Fodinicurvata sp. EGI_FJ10296: one gene and its partner. The protein of the gene in region 1 interacts with the protein of each later gene in a pairwise test. Links are inferred from orthologs where the notes say so. Each region holds a gene or a part of one and is shown in the gene's direction. Other genes may lie near its edges. The genes, in order: ABZ728_RS16215 and mrdA.

The links.
Region 2: the proteins of ABZ728_RS16215 (region 1) and mrdA interact in binary tests that used the Escherichia coli proteins (3 or more experiments, as listed by UniProt). The link is inferred for Fodinicurvata sp. EGI_FJ10296 from one-to-one orthologs.

The regions. Positions count from the first base shown.
Region 1 is NZ_JBFCVL010000007.1:80,674-90,433, reverse strand. What follows is about bases 2,963-6,030. They hold ABZ728_RS16215 (penicillin-binding protein 1A), read left to right. Parts: upstream 2,963-3,287; coding sequence 3,288-5,774; downstream 5,775-6,030. Outside these bases: ABZ728_RS16225 (Rne/Rng family ribonuclease), read right to left, coding at 1-528; ABZ728_RS16220 (N-acetylmuramoyl-L-alanine amidase), read left to right, coding at 1,324-2,943; ABZ728_RS16205 (DUF938 domain-containing protein), read right to left, coding at 7,054-7,683; ABZ728_RS16200 (TRAP transporter substrate-binding protein), read left to right, coding at 7,923-8,969; ABZ728_RS16195 (TRAP transporter small permease), read left to right, coding at 8,994-9,509; ABZ728_RS16190 (TRAP transporter large permease), read left to right, coding at 9,506-9,760. UniProt on the Escherichia coli protein: Cell wall formation. Synthesis of cross-linked peptidoglycan from the lipid intermediates.
Region 2 is NZ_JBFCVL010000003.1:21,000-30,614, reverse strand. Bases 3,304-6,226 are described here. They hold mrdA (penicillin-binding protein 2), read left to right. Parts: upstream 3,304-3,775; coding sequence 3,776-5,677; downstream 5,678-6,226. Other genes in these bases: rodA (rod shape-determining protein RodA), read left to right, coding at 5,677-6,226; mreD (rod shape-determining protein MreD), read left to right, coding at 3,304-3,677. Also shown: ABZ728_RS06275 (rod shape-determining protein), read left to right, coding at 787-1,827; rod shape-determining protein MreC, read left to right, coding at 2,143-3,153; more of mreD, read left to right, coding at 3,150-3,303; more of rodA, read left to right, coding at 6,227-6,846; ABZ728_RS06245 (exopolysaccharide biosynthesis protein), read left to right, coding at 7,207-7,812; ABZ728_RS06240 (hypothetical protein), read right to left, coding at 7,827-9,269; ABZ728_RS06235 (GntR family transcriptional regulator), read right to left, coding at 9,346-9,615. UniProt on the Escherichia coli protein: Catalyzes cross-linking of the peptidoglycan cell wall. Responsible for the determination of the rod shape of the cell. Is probably required for lateral peptidoglycan synthesis and maintenance of the correct diameter during lateral and centripetal growth.

The DNA.
Region 1 (9,760 bases):
GTAGCTGCGCTTCGGACGGACGGGTCCGGTCTGCGCGGCTTCGTCGATGTCGTCGCCGCCGACAGTTTCGATATCCTCGTCGTCGTCATCGTTGTCGCCGCCGTTCTGCTGCGACTTCTGAGCCGATCTTGAGCCGCGCCGGCCGTCGTCCTCGTCTCGGGGATCGCCAAACGGATCATCCTGATCGATCGCGTTGCCTTGGGCCGCGGCCTGGCGCGCCGCTTTGCCGGCCTCGGCGGCAGCCTTCGATTCTTCTTCGATCAAGGCTTCGCGGTCGGCGACGGGAATTCGATAATAGTCCGGATGAATTTCGGAGAAGGCCAGGAAGCCGTGCCGGTTTCCGCCGTACTCGACAAAGGCTGACTGAAGGCTGGGCTCAACCCGCGTTACTTTTGCAAGGTAGATATTGCCCTTCAGTTGCTTCTTGCTTGATGTCTCAAAGTCGAATTCGTCGAGCTTATTACCGTCAAGTACGACGACGCGGGTCTCCTCGGGATGAGACGCGTCTATAAGCATTCTCTTAGTCATGAACGATCCTTACGACGCAACCGCCGACAGCCGTGCGACACGACGGAGCCGACAACGCGTCATTGGCTTAGGGGGGTATGCGGATCGGCAGGCCGAACTCGGAACGGCGCTGTGACAGCAAGCCAGGACCGATACCAGCCGTCTCCGGACATGGCGCCGCCCATAAACAGGAAGCGTCAGGTCAACCCCGGTTACACCGTTACCTTTCACATGTGTGCCGTCGCCTGTCGGCGGACGGACTTGCCCCAGCCCTTTGATCCGGCCAATCGGCCGTAACGAAGTCGATCGCGTCGGGGTGATGGAAGCCCCGGTCGAAATCATCGGCAGGCACACGGTGATCCTGGAAGAAAGGACGCTACCGCTGCATTCTGCGGCGATTTTGTCCGTAACTCTGGATCCCAGGGCAATCTCCGGTACAGAATACCGAAACGCCAACCGGAGGCCGGCACACATACTATGTCGCAAAGTGACAATAGACGTTGAGTGCCGGTTCCACAATGTCCGAATTCACTGAAAACAAAGTCGATTCGGGTTCAGCCGAACGCCGGGCGCCGTGCCGGAACGCTGTGATCGCTCGATAGTGTGGCGCGCCACACTATCGGGGCGCTGGCGGTGCGGCGAATCGCCTGAAGCCGGCAGCGATCGCCATCGCGATCCCGGCGAGCGGCGAATGACTTGTGTTCATATTGTCGCCTATGGATCAAGCGTTACATTACCTTTTCGATTGAAGGTACTGATTTTCTTCTATAATAAGGGAGGTATATCCAATGGCGAGGTAGCATGGGCAGGCCAGGATTGCTGATAACACTCTTGGTAGCGGTCCTGTCGGGACTCGCTGCCTTGCCGCCGGTGTCGGCGCTTGGCCAGTCGGCAAACGCGACTGGTTCGGGGGCAGCTGCGGTCGTGACGGCTCAGCGGATGGGTGATCACGGCGACCGGACCCGTTTTGTCCTCGAAATGAGTCGCGAGCGGGCGTTCTCGATCCTCACGCTCAGCGATCCCGATCGAGTTATTCTGGATTTTCCCGCAACCGACTGGCGCGCCGCCTCCGAGGGGCCGGGTATCGGTCTCGTTGGCCGGTTCGAGGTGGGGCGCTCGCCGGACGGCGCACGCCGCGTTCTTCTGACGATGACAGAACCGGTTGCCATTTCGGACGCCTTTTTCATCCCCGCCCGCGACGAGGGTCCAGCACGTTTCGTGCTCGATCTCGTCGAGAAACCGGCGGAGACCGGCGCCTGGACGGCCGACGGAGGAGAAGCCGACGGGACACGGCACGGCAGTTCGCCGGCCGCCGATGCGGCGTCGGAAACCGCTTCATCGCCCCGTACTCCGCCGCGCGCTCCTCCGGATATTCCCGAGTTTCCGATCCCGGATCGTCGTCCCGACGTTGACGGGGCAGGGGCAGGGGCAGATGGCGCGACGGACGGCAATCGGTCCGGCGGTACCGTCGCCGTTTTCGAGTCGTCGGACGGTAGCGCTACGACCGCGCCACGCCGCCGCATCGCAGCCGTAGCGCCGGTATCACGGCAGGTAGCTGCGGATATGCCTGATCTCGGTGGACTGCCGCTGCCGCCGATTCGACCTGCCGTGATGTCGACGGCTGACGGGGGGGGGCCGGAGGGTGAGGGTCGGAGCGTTGGGCAATCCGGACCGGTCGCAGTGGACGGCGTTCCATTCGATGTTCCGATGCCGCCGATACGGCCCAATCGACCGGCCGTGCGCACAGTCGTGATCGACGCCGGGCATGGCGGTATCGACCCCGGGGCAGTCGGCGTTTCCGGCACTATGGAGAAAACGATTGTTCTCAGGGCGGCACGAATGCTGCGCGAGGCGCTTCTGGACCGGGGGGGCTACAGGGTCGTCCTGACCCGTGACGGTGACGAGACCCTGCGGCTGCGCGACCGGGTCCGGATCGCCCGTCAGGCTGACGGCGACCTGTTTCTCTCGCTTCACGCCGACAGCATGGAGAACCAGAACGTTCGTGGCGCGTCGGTCTACACCTTGTCCGAGGTTGCTTCCGACCGGGAAGCCGAAATGCTTGCCGCCCGGGAAAACCGCGCGGATGCCCTTGCCGGCGTGGTGCTCGATCCAACCGACGATATGGTCGCGTCGATTCTCATCGACCTGGCCCAGCGTGACACCAAGAATCAATCCCGCCTGATCGCGGATCATCTGGTGACGGCGCTGGGCGGCGTGACGCGCATGCTGTCGAATTCTCACCGACAGGCCGGTTTCGCGGTACTGACGGCGCCGGATGTCCCCTCCGCCCTGGTGGAGCTGGGCTATCTGTCGAATGTGGAGGACGAGCGCCAGTTGAGTGACACGGCCCATCTGGAGGCCATGATTGAAACCATCGCCGGCGCAGTGGATGACTATTTCAGGGCCCCCAATCTGGCGGGACTGGCCCGGCGCTAGATTGAACGGGTGCTGGATGGGCCTCAGCGCATCCGCTGGTTCGACACGGCACAGGGTGCTGTGACATCGGGGCACTCATGGCACTCATACTTCCCTGACGACTTGACCGCGCGCAATCGGCAGGGCACTTCGGGGTCAGGTCTTCAGCGACTGGTGCTTCCGCTGGTCATGAACGGGTCACAATCGCGCGCTACCCAGTCCGGATGTATGATGCGAATCGGTCCGGTCCGACTCTGTCTGATGCAGGCGGTATGGGGTGGAACGGCTTTGGTTCGGGAGGCTTGCAGGTCTGGCCGGGAGTGATCGGACGGTAGTTACATAGTCGGAACGGTGGATAGAACGGCATGCGCATTCTGGGTTGGTTTATATCTTCACTACTGATCGTCACCGTCGTCGGCGGTGCCGCCGCCTATGGGGCGCTTAGCCATTTCAGCTTGAGGTTGCCTGACTATCGGCAGCTCGCCGACTACGAGCCGCCGGTAACAACCCGCTTTCATGCCAGTGACGGCCGGCTGCTGGATGAATTCGCGATCGAGAATCGCCTTTTCGTGCCGATCAATGTCATTCCCGAGCGCGTGCGCCAGGCATTTATTGCCGCGGAAGATCAGAATTTCTACGGCCACAGCGGCATCGATCCGACCAGCCTGGTCCGGGCCGTCGTCACCAACATCCGGAACATTGGCAGCGGCCAGCGCCCGGAGGGAGCGTCCACGATCACGCAGCAGGTGGCGAAGAACTTTCTGCTGACATCGGACGTTACCCTTGATCGCAAGATACGCGAGGCACTGATTGCTTTGCGCATGGAGCGGACGTTCTCCAAGGACCAGATCCTCGAACTCTATCTGAATCAGATTTATCTGGGCCGCGGCGCCTATGGTGTGGCTGCGGCATCACTTGCGTATTTCAACCGCTCGCTCTCGGAACTGAATCTGGAAGAAATCGCCTATCTGGCAGCCCTGCCGAAGGCACCGAACAATTACCATCCGACCCGGCGTACCGAAGCGGCCGTCTCCCGGCGCAACTATGTCCTGAATCGCATGCTTGACGACGGCTACATCACCGAAGATGAGCATGCCGAGGCCGTGGCCGCGCCCCTGGAAGTGACCAATCAACTGCGGCAGGACGTGGTCCGCGCGGATTACTTCAGCGAGGAAGTCCGACGGATCGTTCAACGGATATACGGCGACACCACCCTGTATGAAGGCGGGCTATCGGTCCGGACGACGGTCGATCCCTTTTATCAGCGGGTGGCGGGCCAGGCCCTGCGCAACGGTCTGGTCGACTACGACCGGCGGTTCGGATGGCGCGGACCGATTGCCAATATGGCGGATTTCGATGCCTGGCCCGAGCAACTGCGCGATATCAGGGCCAACGACGAGGACGCGGCCGGGATAGAGGATTGGCGGCTGGCCGTCGTTCTTGAAATCGATGCCGACGGTGCGCTGATCGGGTTCGAGGATCGCAGCCGCGGCTGGATGGATCTGGAAAGCGTGTCCTGGGCCCGGCCGCACCGTGGCGACGGGCGGTCCCCCGGGCCAGCGCCGCAGTCGGTCGAGGACGTGCTCGCCCTTGGCGATGTTGTCGCCGCCGATGCCTCTGTAAACCGGCCGGATTATCGAGCCGCCCCCCGCGACGAGGAGGCGAGCGAGGCGGTTGCGGAAGGCGACCTGATCCCGCGTTTCGCCCTCAGGCAGATCCCCGAGATCGAAGGCGCGGTCGTTGTCATGGATCCGCATACGGGACGCGTGATGGCGACGACGGGCGGGTACAGCTTCGAGCGATCCGAGTTCAACCGCGCCACCCAGGCAGAACGTCAGCCCGGCTCCGCCTTCAAGCCCTTTGTCTACCTCGCAGGGCTCGAAGCGGGGCTGACCCCGAGCACGATCCTCTATGACACGCCGGTCGCCATCAGCCAGGGGGCGGGTCAGGGACTGTGGCGACCGACTAACTATGGCGGCGATTCTCTCGGGGCGGCGCCGATGCGCGTCGGCCTGGAACGTTCGCGCAACCTCATGACGGTTCGGCTGTTGCAGGAAGTCGGTCTGGAGCGGGTGCGCGAGGTTGCGAGCGAATTCGGCATCTATGAAGAAATGCCGCTGCTGTACTCGATGGCGCTCGGGGCCGGCGAAACCACGCCTCTCGATTTGACAGCGGCCTATGCCATGCTCGTCAACGGCGGCCTGCGGATCGAACCGACATTCATCGACCGCATTCAGGACCGGACTGGCCGGACGATCTATCGACATGACGAACGGGGCTGCAATGACTGCACGAACGTCGCATGGAATGGTCAGGAAACACCGGCACTGCCCGACGACCGCGAGCGTGTGGCGGATCCCGTAAGCGCGTATCAGGTCGTCTCGATGATGGAAGGCGTCATTCAGCGGGGTACCGGCCAGCGGCTCCAGTCGATCGGCAAGCCGCTTGCCGGCAAGACCGGGACGACCAACGACGTTCGCGACGCGTGGTTCATCGGATCGACACCGGATCTGGTCGTTGGCGTTTTCGTGGGTTACGACGCGCCGCATTCGCTGGGCGAGGGGCAAACGGGCAGCAGCGTGGCGTTGCCGATCTTCGGTGAATTCATGGAGACGGTCCTGGACGGCCAGCAGGTGCCGCCATTCCGCATTCCGCAGGCAGCCAACCTGATTCGCGTCAATCCCCGGACAGGCCAGCAGGCGAGTTCCGGAGAGCCGTTCATATGGGAAGCCTTTCAGGCCGGCAGCGGCCCGTCGACGGCCGGTACGATCGGTGGTGTGTCGGACTTCACGGCCCCAGGCGACGACAACGATGGCGGGTTCACCGGCGGGGGCACGGGCGGCCTTTACTGAAGGCTGCTTCGGCGCTATCAATCGGGCGTGACGGGATAATCCCGGGGCCGCTGGCACCGGCAACGGGTGGCTGTCCCGTCGTCCTGCCCGATCCGTTTCACTTCCAATCCTATCGCTGGGGAGAACGCCATGCGCGCCGAACTGCAAGCGGTCGTCAACGACATCGAAGGGTCGTTGGCGCTGCTGAGGAGGTCACTTTGACGTCGATCAATCAACGCTGCGTCTGGACGAACTGAACGCACTGGTCGAGGACCCTGATCTCTGGAACGATCCCGATTCCGCACAGACTCTGATGCGGGAACGTACGCGTCTGGAAGATTCGCTGGGCGCCTATCACGAACTGACGACGGCGCTGTCCGACGCGGTTGAGCTCATTGAAATGGCCGAAGCGGAAGGCGACGACGACACGCTTGCCGCCGCCGAAGCAGATCTCAAGGCTTTGAAGTCCCGGGCCGACGGACTCGAACTCGAAGCGCTCCTGTCCGGAGAGGCCGATAGCAACGATTGCTATCTCGAGGTGAATGCCGGCGCCGGCGGTACCGAAGCTCAGGACTGGGCCCGTATGCTGCTGCGCATGTATGTTCGCTGGGCCGATCGGCGCAAGTTCAAGACCGAACTGCTGGAAGAAAGCGCAGGCGAAGAAGCGGGAATAAAATCGACGACGCTGGTCATTCGCGGCCACAATGCCTATGGCTGGCTCAAGAGCGAACAGGGTGTGCACCGGCTTGTCCGGATCAGCCCGTACGACAGCCAGGCCAGGCGTCACACCAGCTTTGCCTCCGTCTCGGTGTCGCCGGTCATCGACGACACCATCACGGTCGAGATCGAAGACAAGGACCTGCGGATCGATACCTATCGCGCCTCGGGTGCGGGCGGACAGCACGTCAACAGAACCGACAGCGCGGTACGTATCACGCACGTTCCGACCGGCATCGTGGTGCAGTGTCAGAACGACCGGTCGCAGCACAAGAACCGTGCGACAGCTTTCGACATGCTGCGGGCGCGGCTATACGAACGCGAACTGAAGATGAAGGAAGAGGCCGCCCAGGCGCTGGCCGACGAGAAAACGGATATCGGCTGGGGCCACCAGATCCGATCCTACGTCCTGCAGCCCTATCAGATGGTCAAGGATCTGCGCACGAACGTGGAGTCCGGCAACCCGCAGGCTGTCCTCGACGGCGCGATCGACCCGTTTCTTGAGGCCGCTCTGGCCGCCAAGGTCGAGACCACGGCATCGGCGGATTCCGCCTGACCGACATCCGGATCAGTTGCCCGCCGCTTATGCGGCGGGCATTTCGTGTCGTCTGAAGACGACGGTCAGATTGTTGGCCGGCATCGGCACGACGGCGTCGATCGTGAAACCGCACTCGGCGGCCAGCGGTGCCACCTCGGTATCGAGACACCGCAGGCCCCAGCGCTCGTCCTGGCTGCGAAGCTGAGCATCGAAGGCGGCGTTCGACTGTGCCGTATGGTCGCCGTTGCGCTTGAAAGGGCCATAGAGAATGATGGGGGCGCCGACATCCAGCAGCCGCGCGGCGCCGGCAAACAGACCCTCCGTCGCGGGCCATGGCGCGATGTGGATCATGTTGCTGCAGAAAATCGCATCGGCTTCGTCAATCGGCCAGTCGTGTTCCGCCACATTCAGGTAGAGCGCGGGCCGTATCGTCAGACAGCGGCTTTCGCGGGCATGTTCGTCGATATCGACCAGGGCGTCCATGTCAGCCTCGCTCGGTTGCCAGACGATACCGGGGCCGAGGCGCGGCGCCATATAGGCTGCGTGCTCGCCGGTGCCGCTGGCAATCTCCAGGACGAGCCCTGCGGATGGCAGCGCGGTTCTGAGAACATCGAGGATCGGCCGTCTGTTGCGGGCGGTTGCCGGCGCATGCCGCCGTGGCCTGTGCAAAGACATCTCCCACCTCCGGCCCTTTATCACGATGGCTTCGAATATCAGGAAGCCGGCCCTGCGGCAAGCCGAAGCCGGATCCGGGCGATCGCGGCACCCGCGCGGAGACCAACAGCCATCCCGCGTTGACAGCCTTGTGCCGGGTCGCCACGATGCCTCATACCGACACATAAGAGCAGGCATCCGGCACTGGGAAACGGAAAGCCCGGAGCCGGCAATCAACACAGCAAGGGAGAGGAAAGTCGATGCGAGGCAAGGCATGGGGGGCGGCTCTGTTGGCCGCCGGGACGATCGCCGCCGGTACGAGCGGCGCCGGCGCCGATGAAATAACGCTGAGATTCGGACATTTCTGGCCGGCGGGGGCGGGACCGCATGCCGATTTTGCCCTCGACTGGACCGAACAGGTGGCGGCCTGCGCCGATGGCGCCGTCAATTTCGATTTTCATACCGGCGGTTCGCAGCTCGGCAACGTCACCCGGCTGGAAGAATACCTTCGCGCCGGACTTCTGGATATCGCGCATGGCCTGAACCACCTGCCGCGTGGCCGATTCGACGCCGCGACCGTCATCGATACGCCGTTGCTGGCCCGAAGTGCCTACGCAAACTCCAATGCGCTGTGGTCGTTGTTCGAGGAAGGGCTGATTTCCGAGCCCTATGAAGGGCTGAAGGTTCTGGCGCTTCATGCGCATGATGCCGGGCTGATCCACACTGCCGGAACGCCTGTACGGACACCGGCCGATGCGGCGGGACTTCGTATCAGAACGCCCGCGCCGTCGGTGGCCCTCATGATCGAGAGCCTGGATGCCGTCCCGGTGGGCGTCCCGCCGACAGAGACATACGAAACTCTGGCGCGCGGCATCGCCGACGGAACGGTCTTCCCGTATGAGGCCGTGTTCGGATTCAATCTCGCCGAAGTCCTCGACTACCACTCCGAAATTGGGCTCTACACGACCTCCTTCTGGTTCGCCATGAACGAGGATGCCTATAATGGTCTGCCCGACACGGTCCGCGACTGCGTCGACGAAGCGTCCTACCGACCGCTCGCGTCGCGTTTCGGCGAGGAATACTGGCCAAGCTGGGACGAACCCGGGAAGGAACTGGCGATTGCCGAAGGCAACGAGATCATCGAGCTGACCGAAGAGGAGCAGGCTCTTTGGCAGGCGCATTTCGAACCGGTCGCCGAAGAATGGCTTGACAGCCTTCAGGCCGAAGGTGTCGACAACGCGCATGAAATCTATGCACGGGCGCAGGAACTGGTCGCCGAATACCAGGCCGAGTACGAAAGCCGGTAACAGCCGGTCGGGAAGGGGGCATCGATGGCGCCGTTAGCGGCATTCGTCCGGGCGGCCGACCGGCTGGCAGTCATGCTGGCCGTGCTCGGCGCTCTCTGCCTGGGCGCGGCGGCGGCGGCGACCGTCGCCGATGTCATCGTCCGCCCCTTTGGTCTGGGGCTGCGGGGTGTGGTCGATATCGTCCAGCTCTGCGTCATGACGGGTGTTTTCCTGGGGATGCCCTATACCTTTTTTTCCGAGGGGCATGTCAGGGTGGAACTTCTCCTTGAAGCTTTGCCGACGAGACTGCGCAAGGGTTTGCTAACGATCGTGGATCTGGTCGCGATCGCCTTTCTTGTCCTGTTGTCCCTGAAGACCTTCGAGGGCTTTGAAAGCGCGCTTGCCCGCAATGACATCTCCATGAACATCGCGCTGCCCATGGCGCTGTTCTGGGGGCCGATGGCGGCCGGGTTGGCGCTTTCGGTCCTGACCTCCGCCGCTCTCGTCTTCAAGCGACTTTTGAACATTCCGACGCCCGAACGGGAACAGGCCGAAGTATGAGCGATCCCGTAATCGGCCTGCTGGGCTTTCTCGTCGCCCTTGTGCTGGCTTTTGTCGGTGTGCCGGTGGGGCTGGCCATGGCCATGGTCGGCGTGGCCGGGTTCACGATCCTGAACGGTCCCATGGCTGCCGGCTTTGCGCTGAGTGTTGCGCCCTTCGAAGCCGTCTTCCCCTATAGCCTGTCGGTGGTACCGCTGTTCGTGGCCATGGGGGTCTTTGCGGCGCGGTCCGGCGTATCGCGTGGCCTGTTC
Region 2 (9,615 bases), on another replicon or contig:
CGATATCGGTCTCAGCTATGCAGCGGCGATCGGCGGCGGCCGGGCCGGCATCATCGAGACGACCTTCCGCGAAGAATGCGAGACCGACCTGTTCGGCGAGCAGGTTGTTTTGTGCGGCGGGCTGACCGCGCTGATCAAGGCCGGCTACGAGACGCTGGTCGAAGGCGGCTATTCCCCGGAAATGGCCTATTTCGAGTGCCTGCACGAGGTGAAGCTGATCGTCGACCTGATCTACGAGGGCGGGATCGCCAATATGCGGTACTCGATCTCGAATACGGCGGAATATGGCGATTACGTCACCGGACCGCGGATCATCACCGACGAGACCAAGGCGGAAATGCGCCGGGTGCTGGCCGATATACAATCCGGTGTGTTCACGCGCAACTGGATGCTGGAGAACAAGGTTTCCCAGACCAGCTTCAAGGCGGTTCGGCGTCGCGAGGCTGAACACGACATCGAAAAGGTCGGTGAGAAGCTCCGGGCGATGATGCCTTGGATTGCCGAGAATCGCCTGGTCGACAAGGACAAGAACTGATCTTCGATCATCTGTCGAAAACGCGGGCGCAATACCGTTGCTCTGGCTATCGCGGTCGCGAGCGCTTATGATGCGGCGCACTTCGGGGGCGTCAACGGACTCCCACGGACATTCTTTCGATTGTCGATTTCGGGCTTTGGGTAACTCTCCGCTTGAGCCCGGATCGACATTGAATTAACAGACGGCGGTGGGTTCCTGTACCCGCCGCCTCTCTTGTATCGAAGCCATGGTCCTCATTTTGCGACAGCCATATGTTTGCTAATCTCTTGGGTTTCCTTTCGGCCGATATGGCCATCGATCTTGGAACCGCTAATACGCTTGTTTACGTGAAGGGCCGGGGCATCGTTCTGAACGAACCATCGGTGGTCGCAATCGCGACCGTTCGCGGCAAAAAGCAGGTTCTGGCGGTGGGCGACGAAGCCAAGCAGATGCTTGGTCGAACGCCCGGCAATATCCAGGCAATTCGCCCGCTTCGCGATGGCGTCATTGCGGATTTCGAGGTCGCGGAGGAAATGATCAAACATTTCATCCGCAAGGTCCACAACCGGCGCAGCTTCGCCAGCCCCCAGGTGATCATCTGCGTGCCGTCCGGATCGACGGCAGTGGAACGCCGGGCGATTCAGGAAAGTGCCGAATCAGCAGGGGCGAGACGTGTCTTTCTGATCGAAGAACCGATGGCGGCGGCGATTGGCGCCGGATTGCCGGTGACCGAGCCGACCGGTTCCATGGTTGTGGATATTGGTGGCGGCACGACCGAAGTTGCCGTGCTCTCTCTGGGCGGTATCGTGTATTCAAGGTCGGTACGGGTCGGCGGCGACAAGATGGACGAGGCTATCATCGCCTTCATTCGCCGGCACGACAATCTATTGGTCGGCGAAGGCTCCGCCGAGAGAATCAAGAAGGAAATCGGCTCCGCCTGCCCACCGGAAGACGGTGAGGGGCGTACCATGGAGATCAAGGGCCGCGACCTCATGAATGGCGTGCCCAAGGAACTGGTGATTACCGAACGGCAGATTTCCGAAAGTCTTGCAGAGCCCGTCAGCGCCATCGTTGAGGCGGTTAAAGTCGCGCTTGAGCATACGGCGCCGGAGCTGGCCGCCGACATTGTCGACAAGGGAATCGTCCTGACCGGTGGCGGCGCGCTGCTTGGCAATCTCGATTTCGTTCTGCGGCACGCAACGGGATTGCCGGTTTCGATTGCCGACGATCCGCTGTCCTGCGTTGCTCTGGGGACCGGCCGCGCCCTGGAGGAAATGCGCACGTTGAAAAATGTTCTGATCAATATGTATTGAGCCCCGGGGGCTCTGTTTCGTTTGCTGCCGGTGGCAGGCCATTTCATTGGGCAGGCAATCGGCCGATATGCGCAATGGACAATGAATTTCGGCCGTTAAGGGCTCCCTGGCCCAGTCCGTGAAAGTGTACCGATCGGGATTTTGTGGTATTCAGATTGCAGTGCCCCTGCTGGATCAACCCTGAGCCGAACGCGGCGAGAGCCGCACAGGGCAGTAAGGTGTTGATGTTGCCACTTATCTTGCCGCCGATCCGATTTTGCTGATGACCGTGACCTCGACTTCGCCCCAAACGGAACTGAGCCAAAGGACGGCTTCGTGAGGCTACGCTCTAAGCCCATGGTTCGGATCGCGGCGCTGCGGGCGATGGTTCAAAGGTTCTCCTTCGCGCTGCTATTGATGACGGCCATCGGATTGATGATGCTCGGCAAGGTCGATGCGGTGTTGATGAATGCCATGGCCGCGCGCATCACCGACGCCATGACGCCGATCATGGCGGTCATTTCGCGTCCGGCCGCGTCCGTGGCCGATGCAATCAATGCAGCCCAGGAATTGGCGGATCTCCGCGCCGAGAACGCCCGCCTCCGACAGGAGAACACGCTTCTTCAGCAGTATCGCCATGCCGCCTTTCAGTTGGAGGCCGAGATCGTCAGCCTGCGCGAGCTGACCAACTACGAACTCGGGATGGAGCACTCGTTTATCGCGGGACGGGTCGTCGCCGACAACAGCGGCGCGTTCGTGCGCAGCAAGGCGATCAATGTGGGAGCGCAGGACGGTATTCGTGATGGGCAGGCGGTGATCGGGTCCGAGGGGTTGATTGGCCGTATCGTTCAGACCGGCGACATGTCCGCCCGGATCCTCCTGTTGACCGACCTGAACTCGCGCATACCCGTTGCCATGCAGAAGTCCGGCCATCGCGCCGTCCTTGCCGGTGACAACTCCGGCCGTCCGACCCTTCAATATCTGCCGCGCGATCATGATGTCGAAGTCGGCGACCGGGTGGTGTCATCCGGTCACGGCGGGATGTTTCCTCCCGGCCTTGCCATCGGCCGGGTCGTGGAATCGGGCGATGCCGGTATCGAGGTTGTGCTCTTCGAGGACCTGGACCGGGTTGATCTCGTCCGTGTGGTCGATTTCGGTCCCGCAACCGAGCGGGGGCAGTTTGCCGATGTGGCGGGGCCGCCGGTGCCCATACCGGAATCGGTCGGTCCCGACCCTGAACTGGTGCCCTATGGTGCCACCGCCGGAGCTGATGACCGCGAGGGTGCACCTGGCACTGACGGGACCGAAGGTGCCGAGTCCGAAGCGGCGCAGAACGGACAGCAATGAGCTTCGAGGACCGATTGCCAGAGCATATCGGCACGCGACTGGGTGTCATATTCCGCAATGCCGTACCGGGCATCCTGATGCTGTCGCTGGTGTTCGTCGCCGTGATTCCGGTACCCCTACCGGCCTATTCGACCGTGGTTCCGATGATTCCGTTCATGGCCCTCTATTATTGGGCCGTTCATCGGCCTGATCTGCTGCCGTTTCCAATGGTCTTCGTTCTGGGCATTCTCCAGGACGTGCTGACCGGCGCGCCTCTGGGCGTCAACGCGTTCATTTTCATGATCGCGCTGCTGGTCGTATCGTCGCAGCGGCGCTTTCTGGTAGGTCGGTCATTCTGGGTGCTGTGGTGGGGATTCCTGATCGTCTTGCCGTTGACGGCGGTGATGGAATGGGTGCTTTATAGCGCCATTTTCGGAGCTGTGATGCCTGTGGAGCCGGCGATCTTTCGGGCTTTGATGACGATGGGTGCGTTTCCGGCACTGGCGTGGATATGCATGCAATGTCACCGGCTCGTGCCCCAGTAGCGGATTCCGGTGCGGCGGAATGTGACGCGACTGACGATATGCCGCTCAGGCACAACGCTATTCGCATCGGGACGGGTGCATTGAGGTAGACGTCGAGGATGGACCGGGATACCGAGCGATATCGCAGTTTGACACGACGGGCGCTGATTCTGGGCGGCGTGAAGCTTGGCCTGGCCTCGGCGCTGGTCGGGCGCATGTATTTTCTGCAGGTCACGGAATCCGAGCGATATCGGGTGCTCGCTGACGAGAATCGCATCAGCATGCGCCTGCTGGCGCCTTCCCGGGGTGAGATCGTGGACCGCTATGGCCGCCCGCTGGCAGCGAACACGCAGAATTTTCAGGTTATCATGGTGGCGGAACAGGCCGGCGACGTCGAGGCGACACTGGAGCGCCTTTCAGGCATCGTGCCGTTGACCGATGCCGATCGTGAACGGGTGCTGCGCGATGTGTCCCGCCGTCGCAACTTCGTTCCGGTGACGGTACGCGAGAATCTGACCTGGGATCAGGTCAGCCAGATCGAGGTCAACGCTCCAAGCCTGCCCGGGTTGTCGATCGATGTCGGCGAGATAAGAGACTATCCGCAAGGACCCTCGACCGCTCATCTGGTCGGCTATGTCGGCGCGGTCTCCGAAGAAGAACTGACTGGAGACCCGGTTCTGACCCTGCCCGGTTTCCGGATCGGCAAGACCGGCATCGAGCGGCAATTGGAATCGACGCTTCGTGGTGTCGCCGGCACCCGTCAGGTCGAAGTCAATGCCACCGGGCGGATCATCCGCGAACTGTCTCGCGACGAGGGTACGCGCGGCGAGGAGGTTCGCTCGACGATCGATGTCGGGTTGCAGGATTACGTTCAGGACCGTCTCGCTGAGGAACGCTCGGCATCGGCCGTGATCATGGATGTGCATACGGGCGAAGTCTATGCCATGGCTTCGAGCCCGTCCTTCAATCCGAATATTTTCGCGACCGGGATTGACGGCGCATCATGGCGGTCCCTGATCAACGATCAGTATGCGCCGTTGACGAACAAGGCGCTCGCCGGGCAATACGCGCCCGGCTCGACCTTCAAGATGATAACGGCGCTGACGGCTATCGAGAACGGCATTGCCGGCCCCAATCATTCCGTATTCTGTCCCGGTCATATGGATCTGGGCAATCATCGCTTTCACTGCTGGCGTCGGGGCGGTCATGGCTGGCTGACACTGGTCGATGCCCTGGCGGAATCCTGCGATACCTATTTCTATGACCTCTCGCGCCGCGTGGGGGTCGATCGTCTATCGGCGATGGCCAACCGGTTCGGATTGGGGACATCCATCAACATCGACCTTCCCGGCGAGCGCCAGGGTCTGGTGCCCACGCAAGACTGGAAACGCCAGAATGTGGGCACGGCCTGGCAGCAGGGGGAAACGCTTATTGCCGCGATCGGCCAGGGCTACGTTCTGGCAACGCCGCTGCAGCTGGCCGTGATGACGGCCCGGTTGGTCAATGGTGGGCGGGCCATCGATCCCCGCGTCGTCATGCGCAATGTCGACCCGAATGAATCAGTTCCGGATATCGGCATTTCCGAACGCGGAATCCGGGCGGTGGTCGACGGCATGATCGCCGTCACCGACGGCAGCCGGGGAACGGCCCGCTCGTCCCAGATACCGGTTGAGGGCATGGAAATGGGTGGCAAGACCGGGACCAGCCAGGTTCGCCGGATCACGATGGCACAGCGGGCGCAGGGGCTGCTCAGCCAGGACGAGATCCCTTGGCGCGACCGTCACCACGCCTTGTTTGTCGGGTTTGCGCCGATGCACCGCCCCCGCTATGCGTGCTCGGTCGTTGTCGAGCATGGTGGCGGAGGTTCGGCCGTTGCTGCCCCGATCGCCCGCGATCTTCTGTGGGAGGCGCAGAAGCGCAATCCGGCCAGCGACCGGATCATTCCCGTTTCGCCACCTGGCGTGGCGGCAGCCGGTGAGCCGGGAGATGTCGGTGGAACCGGGGGCGGAGTAGGCGGCTGATGTCAACGGCATACTATCGTGGCAGCGGAATCGACGCGGACGATCAGGGGCAGTCTCTGGGGGAGAAAATCCTTCAACTGCCGGGCGGGCTCATTCTGCTTGTGGTTGCTCTTGCCGGTGTCGGCGTCGCGATGCTCTATTCCGCTGCCAATGGAAGCATGGAGCCCTGGGCGTCGCGTCACATTGCCCGGTTCGCCGTCGGGTTCGCGATCATGATCGGTGTCGCGCTGGTCGACCTTCGGATCTGGCTCCGGATCGCCTATCCATTCTACTTTATTACTTTCGGTCTCCTGATCGCGGTGGAGGTCATCGGACAAGTGGGAATGGGGGCCCAGCGCTGGATCAATCTCGGCTTCTTCAATCTTCAGCCGTCGGAACTGATGAAGATCGCGCTGGTGCTGGCACTGGCGCGGTACTTTCACGTTCCAACCCTCGATGATGTGTATCGGGTCCGCACGCTGATATTGCCGATCATACTCATCGTCGCGCCCGTCGCCCTCGTGATGAGCCAGCCGGACCTCGGAACGGCAGTAATGCTGTTGTTCGTCGGCGCCGCGATTTTCTTCGTCGTCGGCGTCAGGTGGTGGAAATTCGCGCTGGTACTGGCTCTCGGCCTGGCCGCCGTGCCGATTGCCTGGCAATTTCTCAGAGACTACCAGAAGGCCCGGGTGCTCACTTTCATCAACCCGGAATCCGATCCGCTTGGGACCGGCTATCACATTCTGCAAAGCAAGATTGCCCTCGGCTCGGGCGGCCTTTTCGGCAAAGGCTTTCTGCAGGGAACGCAGAGCCATCTGAATTTTCTGCCCGAGATGCAGACCGATTTCATATTTACGATGCTGGCCGAGGAATTCGGATTGATCGGCGGTGTCGGTCTGATCCTGCTTTTCCTGCTTCTCGTTGCCTACGGGGTCGTCATCGCCCTTCGCTGCCGAAATCATTTCGGCCGGATCCTGGCGCTGGGGCTGACGGCCAATCTCTATTTCTATGTGTTCATCAACACGGCCATGGTGATGGGGCTGATCCCGGTGGTCGGGGTTCCGCTGCCGCTGGTTTCGTATGGCGGGACCGTCATGATGACGATCATGTTCAGTCTGGGGTTGATCATGAGCGTTTATATTCATCGCGATACGCGGATATCCCGCCGAGCCCCGAGCGCCCAGCTCTGACGCCAATCTGCCGGAAAATCCGGGCAACCGGTGCGATGCAACGGCGACTCGTACGAACCGGGGCGCCCCGGGGATGATCCGATGCCCAGAATCCGCTTGCGTCGGATTTCGAGCGTCATTATAACACCGTGACTTCCCTGCGTGGGCGCATAGCTCAGTTGGTAGAGCAGCTGACTCTTAATCAGCGGGTCGTAGGTTCGAGCCCTACTGCGCCCACCACGCATCCCCATGACGTCCATTGTCGTACGCAGCTGACCGATTTCCAGCGCGTCACACCGACGAGAGTCTCCGTTTTGTGAGAACTCAAAGCGCCGCCCGCGTGTTGGTGGACGGTCGATGGATGCAACAGGAAGATCTTCAATGCCGGATCAGGATGGAACGCCGCATAACCTCAAAGACGTCGCCGCCGAACTTATCGAGATGTCCGAAAGGGCGGGGGCTGGAGGCGCGGTGTCCGTGGGTCAAATCCAGGACAAGGTGGGGCGCCGATCGTTCGGGCCCCTGCTGCTGATCCTGGGACTGATCGCCTTGACGCCGGTTGGCGGAATTCCCGGCGTGCCGACGTTGTTTGGTCTGGTCGTGCTGGTGACGGCCGGTCAGTTGCTGGTCGGACGTCGCAGCTTCTGGCTGCCGGCGTTCGTGACGCAGCGGTCGGTCGGCGCGGATCGGCTGAAAACAGTGGCCGAAAAGGCCCGGCCGGTGGCGGGCGGTGTGGACAAGCTGCTGCGGCCGCGGCTGGTCTCTCTGACGGATGATCGGGGTGCATACGTCATTGCCGCTGCCTGCGCGGTGCTGGCGCTGACGCTGCCGTTTCTGGAAGTCGTCCCCATGGCCGCCTTTGTGCCTGCGGCCGCGATCACGGCGTTTGCCCTTGGTCTCGTCGCCAGAGACGGGGCTCTTGTAATCGTCGGTTATGCGGCAACGGCGGTCGCGCTCTATCTGCTGGTCACCTCGGTCTTCCTTTAAGGTGCCGCCATCGCTCATCCCGGCGGTAACAGCGGCGAGATCGCGAACAGGAAAAGTGCGCAGACAGCCATCGCGAGAACGGTGAACGCGCCGTTCCAGCGCCAGACCACCCTTTCCGGGCCGCTGTCGACGAACCGACCAGCCAGAACGGCCGAGGCCGCAAACGGCGTGGATCCGTTGCACAGGCCCCATCCGGCGGAAATGGCGAGACCGGCAAATACCGGATCGACGGTGCCGACTGGCAGCGAGGTCAGCAGGCCGCCCAGAATCGGAACCATGATCAGAGGACTGATCCCGGCAGTCCCTCCGATGATGACGGCGGCCATCATGACAACGCCGGCAACCGGCTGTGCGATCACGGCCGGATCGACGATGCCGACCAGAACATCGCTGGGAATCAGTGCCGGCAGTGCCACGCCGATGAAACCTGCACTGCCGAGCAGGGCGACCTCGCGGCCCTGGGCGGGGAGGTCGTGCCGCACGGTGTTCCGTAGGGTTTGCCAGGTTTCGATTGACCGGCTGGCAAGAGTCGCCCGCTGCGGCTGGATCCCCAGCCAGATGACAGCGAAAATCGGTGCGGCGGTCATGACCGACTGCAACAGGCTCAATCCTGCGGCGGCATTCAGCAGAACGACGCAACCGAGCATGCCGGCGGTTATCGCGCATAGCCCGGCGAGGTCGCGCCATTGACCGGCGTCCGCCTCGCCATGGAATTCACCGAACGGTCGCGTGCCGGGCACTGTTCCTGACGGACGCTGACGGGCGCGGTGCCAGGCGATACGGTCCTGGAGCCATCCCAGTGCCCACACGACGGCGACCCAGGTCAGCGTGTAGGGCACGAGGTCGATCCATGCCAGCCCCGCGACGGATGTAATCAGCACCGCCTGGGCGACGCTGGCCGGCGACCAGACCATGACCAACGAGAAACCCCGGATCAGCGCGACCATCATCCGCCGGCGCCTGATCAGCGCCCGACGCCGGTCCTCGGCGGTCGCGTCAGCGGTTGTGCGCCCGCTTTCCCGCACGACCGGTCCCAGCAGGTTTATGACGCCGAAATTCAGCATCAGGCCGAACAGGTGTCCACCCGCGGACAGGGCCAGATAGCGCCGTCCGGGCGGTTGGCGGGCCAGATAGCGGCCGGTTCGGGCAACCAGCGGCGAAGCCGCCGCAGCGTTGCGCAGAAAGGTCAGGCAGAGGATCAGGGCGACCAGCCGGGCGCCGTTGGCAAGTGCCGCCAGAATGGTGCCAACGGCATCGGCTGGCGGACTGCTGGCCAGAAGGATGACGGCGCTCGCCGCCGCGGCCGTGGCGATGCCCACTTCCTTTATGCCGTATTGCCGCCAGGCGCAGGGCAGAAAGACCAGTAGCGCAATGGCCGCCACGCGATCCATGCCGACACGGGGCGCTGCGATGTCGACCAGGACCGACGCCATCAGGACAAAGAGGATCAGGGCCAAAAGAGCGTCGCCCCCGGGAGTCCGGGCTGTGTGGTCCGGCGATATGGATGTGGGCGCGAGCAACGGGTCCGTCGGCTCAGCCGACCGTGCCCAGGCGCAGACGCATGGAATATTCGAAGCGGCCGGCGGGATAGATGTTCACCGAGACTTCCAGGAATTCCGAAGCAAGGTTCAGATACTGCCGGACAATGTGCAGCCCCGGCGAACCCGGTTCGACCTGCAGGCGTTGGGCATACAACTCGGAGATCGCCACCGCCTTGACCGTCTGGCGGACTTCGCCCACCTGCTCGCCGAACCGGTCGCAGAGCTGCTGATAGATCGGCGTGGTGATTGGCGCGTCGCCGAG